2 regions of the Staphylococcus sp. MSU001 genome follow, and region 1 is predicted to be linked to the other one. Evidence: predicted binding sites of a transcription regulator. Region 1 holds the regulator's gene; the other holds the start of a gene.
What was found. Region 1 encodes Rex, which represses fermentation and respiration genes when NADH is low (regulators of the CRP and FNR family bind a similar motif). Its sites were predicted from a motif close to TTGTGAAATATTTCACAA; they were not measured.
Positions count from the first base shown of each region.

Region 2: the regulator Rex is predicted to act here: its motif matches at 1,196-1,213, upstream of ACVBFA_RS09785 (nitrate reductase subunit alpha).

Region 1 covers NZ_JBRIKK010000007.1:99,393-104,659, reverse strand. The annotation lists gene ACVBFA_RS04925 (MutS-related protein) at 1-906, opposite strand, end outside; gene ACVBFA_RS04920 (ABC-F family ATP-binding cassette domain-containing protein) at 1,248-3,182, opposite strand; gene ACVBFA_RS04915 (redox-sensing transcriptional repressor Rex) at 3,529-4,164, shown strand; gene ACVBFA_RS04910 (hypothetical protein) at 4,304-4,585, shown strand; gene ACVBFA_RS04905 (YeeE/YedE family protein) at 4,672-5,267, shown strand, end outside.
Region 2 covers NZ_JBRIKK010000020.1:41,842-47,108, reverse strand. The annotation lists gene nirD (nitrite reductase small subunit NirD) at 1-176, shown strand, start outside; gene cobA (uroporphyrinogen-III C-methyltransferase) at 167-1,102, shown strand; gene ACVBFA_RS09785 (nitrate reductase subunit alpha) at 1,282-4,965, shown strand; gene narH (nitrate reductase subunit beta) at 4,955-5,267, shown strand, end outside.

The sequences.
Region 1 (5,267 bases):
ATTATCTAATATACTTATATAGTCATAACATGCCATAACTTCTTCTTGATACTTAAAGTAGCTACGTTGTATTAAATGAAATAAAACATAATCTATCATGAATACTAATTTAATAAACATAATTATGCTACTCACCATATCTTGTGATTCTAATCTAGCTAATAAACCGCTAAAACGACGTGAAGCTTTAAAATGAGTAAAATCAACACTTATCGCTGGCGTGCTCTCAATCTTACTTAAAGCTTGACTTTGCTTTATAACATTAGCAGTATAAAAAACTGATTTTAAATCTTGGTCATAAGATTTTTTTAGTTTGAAAGATAATATTGCATTTAAAATCATAAAAGTAAGACATATTAATATACCTTTTGAAGGAATTAAAAAAATGAATGCAAACCCAATAAATGGTAACAACGGACAAAACATTAATAAAATATTACGCTTAGAGGGTAACATTTGATCTGGAAACAAAGGGTATACATTTTTACCAATTTTAGAAAGAATGTAAGATACATTTAAACGAAATACTTTATTATCTTTAAACATGTTTATCAATGAGGTTTGATTTACCTTAAACATACCTCTTAAAGTTGCATATAGTCGCATTTCACCAATTGCAGTGAAATTAAAATTAATTTTATGAAATAACGTATCCATATTTAGGTCTGACCAAGTCTTATCGTCGATAAATGACTGCTTATTATAATGATCACGGTAAGTACGGTATTGGGCATCGAATCGTGAATTAGGACGTATAAAACTTTCTAATTTTAATTTGTTATCCCATAAAGTATTTATTTTAGCAATCTGTTTACGTCTCTCTATTATAGATATAATTACATTTACAAGTGTAATTAGGATGATGAAAGTTAATATAATTAGTACTAAGGTTTGATTGTTCGTCATGAAGTTTAGTTCTCCTTTATCTTTCTCAATAAATTATTTCATAAATGAATATCTGAAACAATTAAAAATGGAAAATAAGTTGTCAATAGGGAACGTGCGTACTTATCAACAAAATGTGAGTAAGTTGTGGGTAAGTAGTGAAGTTGTTTGTGGATATGTAAATAAATAAGTTAATTTTAAAACATAAAAGTGTCAATTTACTTGTGGATAAATAGGATAACTCTGTGGATATTGATTATGAAAGTAATTCATGCTGTTAATAATATTTGTGTAAAAACATACTAAAAGACACCGAAAAGTCATATATTCAACTTTTAGGTGTCTTGTCATTATGTTGGAAATTAGAGCTTTTCTTGTAATTTTTCCCATTCTAACATTATTTGTTCTAATTTTTGTTCGGTTTCGGATTTTTGATTGGCAAATTTACTAGCTTTTAGAGGGTCGTTAAATACTTCAGGCTGTGTTAGCTGTTCTTCGATATGTGATATTTGTGATTCTAATTCTTCGATTTGTCTTTCACAATGTTCAATTTGTCTTTCTAATTTACGTTGTTGTCTTTTTTGTTGTTTTTGACTGAAATAGGTTGAAGTATTTGCGTCTTGATTTATCTCTTTATTTTCAAAATTATTTTGAATTTCTGTTTCATGTGCTTTGATAGCAATAGCTTCTTCAGTTTTCTCAATATAATACTGATAATCTCCTAAATACATTTGGCCACCATTAAGGTTTAAATCAAAAACTTTATTTGCAAGTTGGTTAATAAAATAACGATCATGTGATACAAAAATAATCGTGCCTTCAAAATCTTTCAATGCTTGTTCAAGCATTTCTTTAGAATCAATATCTAAATGGTTAGTCGGTTCATCTAAGATAAGAACATTATCACGTTGTAACATTAAAAGTGCTAATTGTAATCGTGCTTTTTCTCCGCCGGATAAGTCATTGATAATTTTTTTAACGTCTTCTTGAACGAACAAGAAACGCCCCAATACTGCACGTACATCTTTTTCATTCATGTGTGGATATTGATCCCAAACATAATCGAGAATGGTTTTATTTGATTTAAATTCAGCTTGTTTTTGATCATAGTATCCAATTTGTAAATTAGCACCAAAGATAATTTGACCACCTAGTTTTGGATGTTTTTCAGCAATTGTTTTTATCAATGTTGTTTTACCAACACCATTTGGCCCAATGATAGCTATATGATCCCCTTTAAAGACTTCGAGGTTTATAGGTCGTGTAATAGGTGAGTCGTAACCAATCTTTAAATCATGAATATGCATCACATCATTACCAGTATTACGGTCGAAGCCAAATTGTATATTTGCACTTCTAGCATCTATCATAGGTTTATCAATACGTTCCATTTTTTCCAATGTTTTACGTCTACTCTTAGCCATGCCACTTGTAGATGCACGAGTAATATTTTTTTCTACAAAGGTTTCTAAACGCTTGATTTCTTCTTGTTGCTTTTCAAATTCTTGCATGCGCTTTTCGTAATACTGATTACGTTGCTTTATAAATTGCTCATAGTTTCCTACATAGTGTTTTACATTTCCTAGAGCAACATCATAAACTTGAGTTACAATTTTATCTAAAAAATATCTATCATGACTGATAATCACAATTGCTCCTTTAAAGTACTTTAAGTAATCCTCTAACCACTTGGTTGTTTCCATGTCTAGATGGTTAGTTGGTTCATCAAGAAGGAGTAGATCGGGTTCTTTAAGTAACATTTGAGCAAGAGAAAGACGTGTTTTTTGACCACCACTAAAATCATTAATAGGCTTGTTGAAATCGTTTTCTGTAAAGTTAAGCCCGTGCAGTACTGTTTTAATTTTACTTTCATATTGATAACCATCTAATTGCTCATAACGATTAGTTAAAGTTTCATATTTTTCAATATGTGATTGATATTCATCGGATTCATAATCTTGTCCATTTCGTGCAAGCCAATCTGTTTCATCCTTAATTAAATTTTCAATTTTTTTAATGTGTTCAAAGGGCTTAGACATTTCTTCAAAGACAGTAGCTTCTGAATTGAGTGTCATTTGCTGAGTTAAATAACTCATTGTTAAATTTTTGATTTTTGATATATGACCACTATCGTAATTTTCAACACCTGCTATGATTTTCATTAATGTCGATTTACCAGCTCCATTACGGCCTACTACGCCGATTCTTTCGCCAGTTTTCACCTCAAAATTAACATCTGTGAAGATATCTTCACCATCGAACGATTTGGAGATGTCATTAAGTTGTAAAAGTATCATTCGATTCTCACCTTTCTATGTATTTGAAATAGGTTTAAACTATATATAAAGTATTTGTTTTTGAATATTTAAATTTTTGTTAATTCTATATTATCGAATTTTAAATAGAAAAATAAATTGTGTACGTTGTCTTGAAATGATGTTAAACTCAATTACCTCTATTCTACAGTATTCATAGAACACATGAAACTAGGATATTTATTTTTAAAAATTAATAATGTATAATGTTTAAGTATTCGTTGTAGACAATTATTTGTATTATGAGATGACATTCAACATATGTTTTAACTCATTTACTGATTTTAAAGATACATGCATAATATACGCGAAAAAGGGGGTTAGATATATGTCAGATGATTTTAAAATTCCTCGCGCTACATTAAAACGTTTACCTTTATATTACAGATTTGTCAGTATTTTGAAAGGTAAAGGTATAGATCGTGTTAATTCTAAAACAATAAGTGAAGCACTACAAATTGATTCAGCTACAATAAGAAGAGACTTTTCATACTTTGGTGAATTAGGAAAAAAAGGATATGGATATAATATAGATAGTATGCTTGAATTCTTTAAATCAGAATTAAGTGAGAGCGATCAAATTAAAATTGCCATTATAGGTATCGGTAATTTAGGGCGTGCATTACTTACATATAACTTTTCAATACATGATGAGATGACAATTACTGAAGCTTTTGATATTAGATCAGATATTATAGGTGAAAATATTGGTGACGTTGTGGTAAAACATAGCGATGATATCAAAACGACATTAGAATCAGAAGATATTGATGTAGTCATTTTAACAACACCAGATAATGTAGCTCAACAAGTTGCTGATGAACTTGTGAAAGCCGGTGTTAAAGGTATACTAAACTTTACACCACGTCGAATTAAAACACCCCAAGATGTCCAAGTACATCATATTGACTTTGGTATAGAGTTACAATCATTATTGTTCTTCATGAAAAATTATAGTAAATAATTAATAAAAATCACTTTAACATAGTACTCTCAATTGAGAGTGCTTTTTTTATATTAAACAGTTACAATAGATTATAAATACGAAACTTTTTTAACAAAAATTGTAAGTTGATATTTATTGAAATGGGAGATTGAAACAAGTGACTCAAGAAATAAATTGTAATTTCAAACCACATATTCCTAGAATAATGACAGTTCCTGGTATATTGTTGATACGTGAAAATAAGTTGGAGTTTCAGGCATATAATCAAAACAATAATCCATTCAATATCCAATTCGAACTCTCTAGCATTGTGCGGTATAGAATATCTAAAGGTTTATTAGGAAATAAATTGTTTATTTATTATTCTGATGGAGAGTGGTATAAATTTAGTAACTTATCTAAAAATGACTTAAACAAACTCACAAAATATTTATATTAAAAAATAATAAAGAAAATTAAGAATTTGCAAAATATTGTCCTTTCTACTATAATACCTTAGTATTTATATCGGAAAAAGGTGATAAAATGGTTTGGACAATTATAAGCGGACTAGTCGTTGGCATATTGCTAGGATTTGTAATGCAGAGAACAAGATTTTGTTTAGCTGGTGGATTTAGAGATATGTACGTTCAAAAGAGTAACAAAATGTTTTATGCATTGCTTATTGCTATTACAGTCCAAAGTATTGGTTTACTTATTCTAAAGAACTTGAATATTATTGAGGTTCCAGCAGAAACATTTCCAGTTATAGGAACTATTTTGGGATCCTTTGTTTTTGGAATAGGAATAGTATTAGCTGGAGGATGCGCGACTGGAACTTGGTATAGGGCTGGTGAAGGGTTAATTGGAAGTTGGGTGGCATTAATATTTTATGCATTGACTTCAGCCGTAACTAAAACTGGGGTACTTCTTCCAATAATGAATCAAATAAATAAACCGACACAAGTCAGCACAAGTATGACGAGTACAACTGGTATACCACAATGGATTCTCGTCACGTTATTAACTGTAATTACAATATTTTTTGTTGTAAAAACAATTCGAAAGCCTAAAATAATGGTGCCCCAACTTAAACAAAAATATAGTGGTATTAGACATTATCTATTTGAAAAAAGATATCA
Region 2 (5,267 bases), on a different contig from region 1:
GCCCGCATAAAGAAGGACCGTTGTCTGAAGGGACTGTAAGTGGTGATTATGTTTACTGTCCGTTACACGATCAAAAAATAGCTTTAAAGACTGGAGAAGTACAACAACCTGATACAGGATGCGTAGAAACATATGAAGTAGAAGTTATTAATGGAGATATTTACTTATGTCTATAACTTATCCTGGCACAGTTTATCTAATCGGTGCAGGACCAGGTAATCCAAACTTACTAACTAAAAAAGCTGAACGGTTAATTAGAGCAGCTGACGTGATTTTATTTGATCGTCTCGTGAATCCTTTCATCTTACAGTATGCTTCTTCTCAAACAAAAGTGATTAATGTAGGAAAGAAACCTTATTGTAAACACATTCAACAAGATGAGATTAATCAAAAAATTGTTGAAGCAGCCAAACAATATCGATGTGTGGTGAGACTAAAGGGGGGCGATCCTGCGATTTTTGGTAGAATTACAGAAGAAGTACAAACATTAGAAAATCATCATATTCATTATGAGATTATCCCTGGTGTGACATCAGCAAGTGCTGCTGTAGCAACTATGAATATGGGATTAACGATGCGTTCTATCGCACCGAGTGTGACCTTCTCAACTGGTCATTTTAAAGATTCGGTTAATCACGATACGGATATTAGGAACTTGATTAATGGAGGCACTTTAGCTATTTATATGGGCGTGAAAAGATTAGGTCAAATTATTAAACAAATTGAATCATATACGAATGAAGACTACCCCATTGCAATAGTGTTTAATGCATCCTGCTACAATGAAAAGATTGTTATAGGTCATTTAAGTACAATTGAAGAACAATTGGCTTCCCAAAAACTAGAAGGTCATCCAGGCATATGCATTTTAGGTAATATACTTGATGACACTAATCGTACTTTGTTGAATAATAATGAGGTTGACAAAGGTAATCTATATTTAATCAAGGGAGATAAAGAGCGTGCAATTGCAAAGGCTGAAACTTTATATGATGAAGGAATCCAATGTCTGATTGATTTTGACCATAGCTACCACATTTCTCAACAAAACGTGTATAACGAAATGATTAAACACAAAAGTATTAAAACAATATATGTATAAAACATTTGGGTCTACAAGTTCATTATGAATTTGTAGGCCTTATTTTTTAGGGAATCTCTAATATCAATTAGGACATTCCCTAATATAATGACTTTGTGAAAAAATGTACAATAAAGATAAGGCACAATACCTATGCATTTATAAAGGATATAAACTTGTATGGTGGGAGGATTAATAAAATGGGAAAATTTGGATTGAATTTCTTTAAGCCGACAGAAAAGTTTAATGGAAATTGGTCGGTATTAGAGCATAAAAGTCGAGAATGGGAAAAGATGTATAGAGAAAGATGGAGCCACGACAAAGTTGTGAGAACGACGCATGGTGTTAACTGTACTGGATCATGTTCATGGAAAGTATTTGTCAAAAATGGCGTAATTACATGGGAAAATCAACAAATTGATTATCCAAGTTGTGGACCTGATATGCCAGAATTTGAGCCAAGAGGTTGTCCGAGAGGTGCATCGTTTTCTTGGTATGAATATAGTCCGTTAAGAGTTAAATATCCTTATATTAGAGGTAAATTATTAGATTTATGGACCGAAGCGCTTGAAGAACAAAATGGAAACCGAATTGCGGCATGGGCATCCATCGTAGAAAATGAAGAAAAAGCCAAACAATATAAAGAAGCAAGAGGTAAAGGTGGACACGTCAGAGCAAATTGGAAAGATGTCACAGATATTATTGCAGCTCAAATTTTATATACCATAAAAAAAGATGGACCGGATCGTATTGCTGGATTTACTCCTATTCCTGCTATGTCGATGATTAGTTATGCTTCAGGTGCAAGATTTATTAATTTGTTAGGTGGAGAAATGTTAAGCTTTTACGATTGGTATGCCGATTTACCACCTGCTTCTCCACAAATTTGGGGTGAGCAAACAGACGTGCCAGAATCCAGTGATTGGTACAATGCTTCATACATTATGATGTGGGGATCAAACGTTCCATTAACACGTACACCTGACGCACATTTTATGACTGAAGTTAGATATAAAGGGGCGAAAGTTATTTCAGTAGCACCTGATTATGCTGAGAATGTTAAGTTCGCCGATCATTGGCTTGCACCACATCCGGGTACAGATGCAGCGATTGCACAAGCAATGACACATGTTATTTTACAGGAATATTATGAAAATCATCCGAATGATATGTTTATTAACTATGCTAAGCAATATTCTGATATGCCGTTTGTCATTATGTTAGATGAAGATGAGAATGGCTATAAAGCAGGTAGATTCTTGCGTGCTTCTGATTTAGGGATGTCAGGTGAAAATAATGAATGGAAGCCAGTTATTCAAGACAAATTGAGTCAACAATTACTTGTTCCTAATGGCACAATGGGCCAACGCTGGGAAGAAGGTAAAAAATGGAATTTGAAACTTGAAACAGAGGACGGTACACCGATTGATCCAATGTTATCAATGGCTGAAAGTGACTATCATGTTGAAACGATTCAATTTCCATACTTTGATAGCAGTGGTGATGGCATCTTTGAGAGACCTATTGCAACGAGAACTATTCAATTAGCTAACAGAGAGAAAGTTAAAATCGCTACGGTTTATGATTTAATGACGAGTCAATATGGTGTCCAACGTTTTGAACACGAACTAGAAGCTACATCATATGATGACGCATCTTCTAAATATACGCCCGCTTGGCAAGAACAAATTACAGGTATCAAAAAAGAGTTAGTGACGAAAGTGGCAAAAGAATTTGCACAAAATGCTATTGATACTGGTGGACGTTCAATGATTATTATGGGGGCTGGTATCAACCATTGGTTTAACTCGGATACTATTTATCGTTCAATACTTAACTTAGTACTATTGTGTGGATGTCAAGGTGTTAACGGTGGTGGTTGGGCACACTATGTTGGACAAGAAAAATGTCGACCAATTGAAGGATGGAATACTATTGCATTTGCTAAAGATTGGCAAGGTCCTCCACGTTTACAAAATGGTACAAGTTGGTTTTATTTCGCTACAGATCAATGGAAGTATGAAGAATCAAATGTAGATAAATTGAAATCACCATTAGCTGAAAATATTAAGCATCAACATCCAGCTGATTACAATGTAACGGCTGCTCGTATGGGTTGGTTGCCTTCATATCCACAGTTTAATAAAAACAGTCTATTGTTTGGAGAAGAAGCTAAAGATGAAGGTGATGATTCAAATGAAGCTATCCTACAAAAAGCGATTGAATCAGTTAAAAATAAAGATACACAATTTGCGATAGAAGATCCAGATTTAAGAAAAAACCATCCTAAAACATTATTTGTATGGAGATCTAATTTAATTTCTAGTTCAGCTAAAGGACAAGAATACTTTATGAAGCACTTGTTAGGTGCGCGCTCTGGTTTAATGGCAGAGCCAAATGAAGATGATAAACCAGAGGAAATTAAATGGCGCGAGGATACAGAAGGGAAACTTGATTTATTAGTATCACTTGATTTCAGAATGACTGCAACGCCATTATATTCAGATATCGTTTTACCTGCTGCAACTTGGTATGAAAAACATGATTTATCTTCAACAGACATGCATCCATTTATTCATCCATTTAATCCAGCAATCGACCCATTATGGGAATCGCGTTCGGACTGGGATATTTATAAAACTCTAAGTAAAGCTGTTTCAGAAATGGCCAAAGATTATCTTCCAGGTAAATTTAAAGATGTCGTAACTACGCCATTAGGACATGATTCTAAACAAGAAATTTCAACTGAATACGGTATTGTAAAAGATTGGTCTAAGGGAGAAATTGAAGGTGTACCAGGTAAAACAATGCCTAATTTTTCTATAGTAGAGCGAGACTATACACAAATTTACGATAAATTCGTTACTGTTGGTCCAAAACTAGAAAAAGGAAAAATAGGTGCCCATGGGGTGAGTTATAGCGTTAGTGAAGAGTACGAAGAACTTAAAAGTATGGTTGGAACTTGGAATGATGATAATACTACTTCAGTTAAAAATGATAGACCGAGAATAGATACAGCGAGAAAAGTAGCAGATGTCATTTTGAATATATCCTCTGCTACAAACGGCAAATTATCACAAAAGTCATATGAAGATTTAGAAAATCAAACAGGTATGGAACTTAAAGATATTTCTAAAGAACGTGCTTCTGAAAAGATATCATTTTTAAACATTACTTCTCAGCCAAGAGAAGTGATTCCAACTGCAGTATTCCCTGGCTCTAATAAAGATGGAAGACGCTACTCACCGTTTACAACTAATGTGGAACGTTTAGTGCCATTTAGAACGCTAACTGGACGTCAAAGTTATTATATAGATCATGAGGTATTCCAACAATTTGGAGAAAGTTTACCGGTATATAAACCAACTTTACCTCCAATGGTATTTGGTGCTCGTGATAAAAAAGTTAAAGGTGGACAAGATACATTAGTGCTTCGATACCTTACACCTCATGGAAAATGGAACATTCATTCAACTTATCAAGATAATGAACGCATGTTGACATTGTTTAGAGGTGGGCCAGTTGTATGGATTTCAAATGAAGACGCTGCTGACCATGGCATTAATGATAACGACTGGTTAGAAGTATACAACAGAAACGGAGTTGTTACTGCCAGAGCTGTAACATCTCATCGTATGCCTAGAGGCACAATGTTTATGTATCATGCACAAGATAAACACATAGAGACACCTGGTTCTGAAATTACTGATACTCGTGGAGGTTCTCATAATGCACCTACTCGTATTCACTTGAAACCTACTCAATTAGTAGGAGGATATGCACAAATTAGTTATCACTTTAACTATTATGGACCAATTGGAAATCAAAGAGATGAGTATGTAGCTGTTAGAAAAATGAAGGAGGTCAATTGGCTTGAAGATTAAAGCACAAGTTGCAATGGTATTGAATCTAGACAAATGTATTGGTTGTCATACTTGCAGTGTGACATGTAAAAACACATGGACAAATCGACCTGGTGCAGAGTATATGTGGTTTAATAACGTAGAAACGAAACCGGGCGTAGGATATCCAAAAAGATGGGAAGACCAAGGACAATATAAAGGTGGTTGGGTGCTAAATAAAAAAGGAAAGCTTGAATTAAAATCTGGTAATAGATGGTCAAAGATTGCTTTAGGTAAAATCTTCTATAATCCTGACATGCCACTCATTCAAGATTATTATGAAC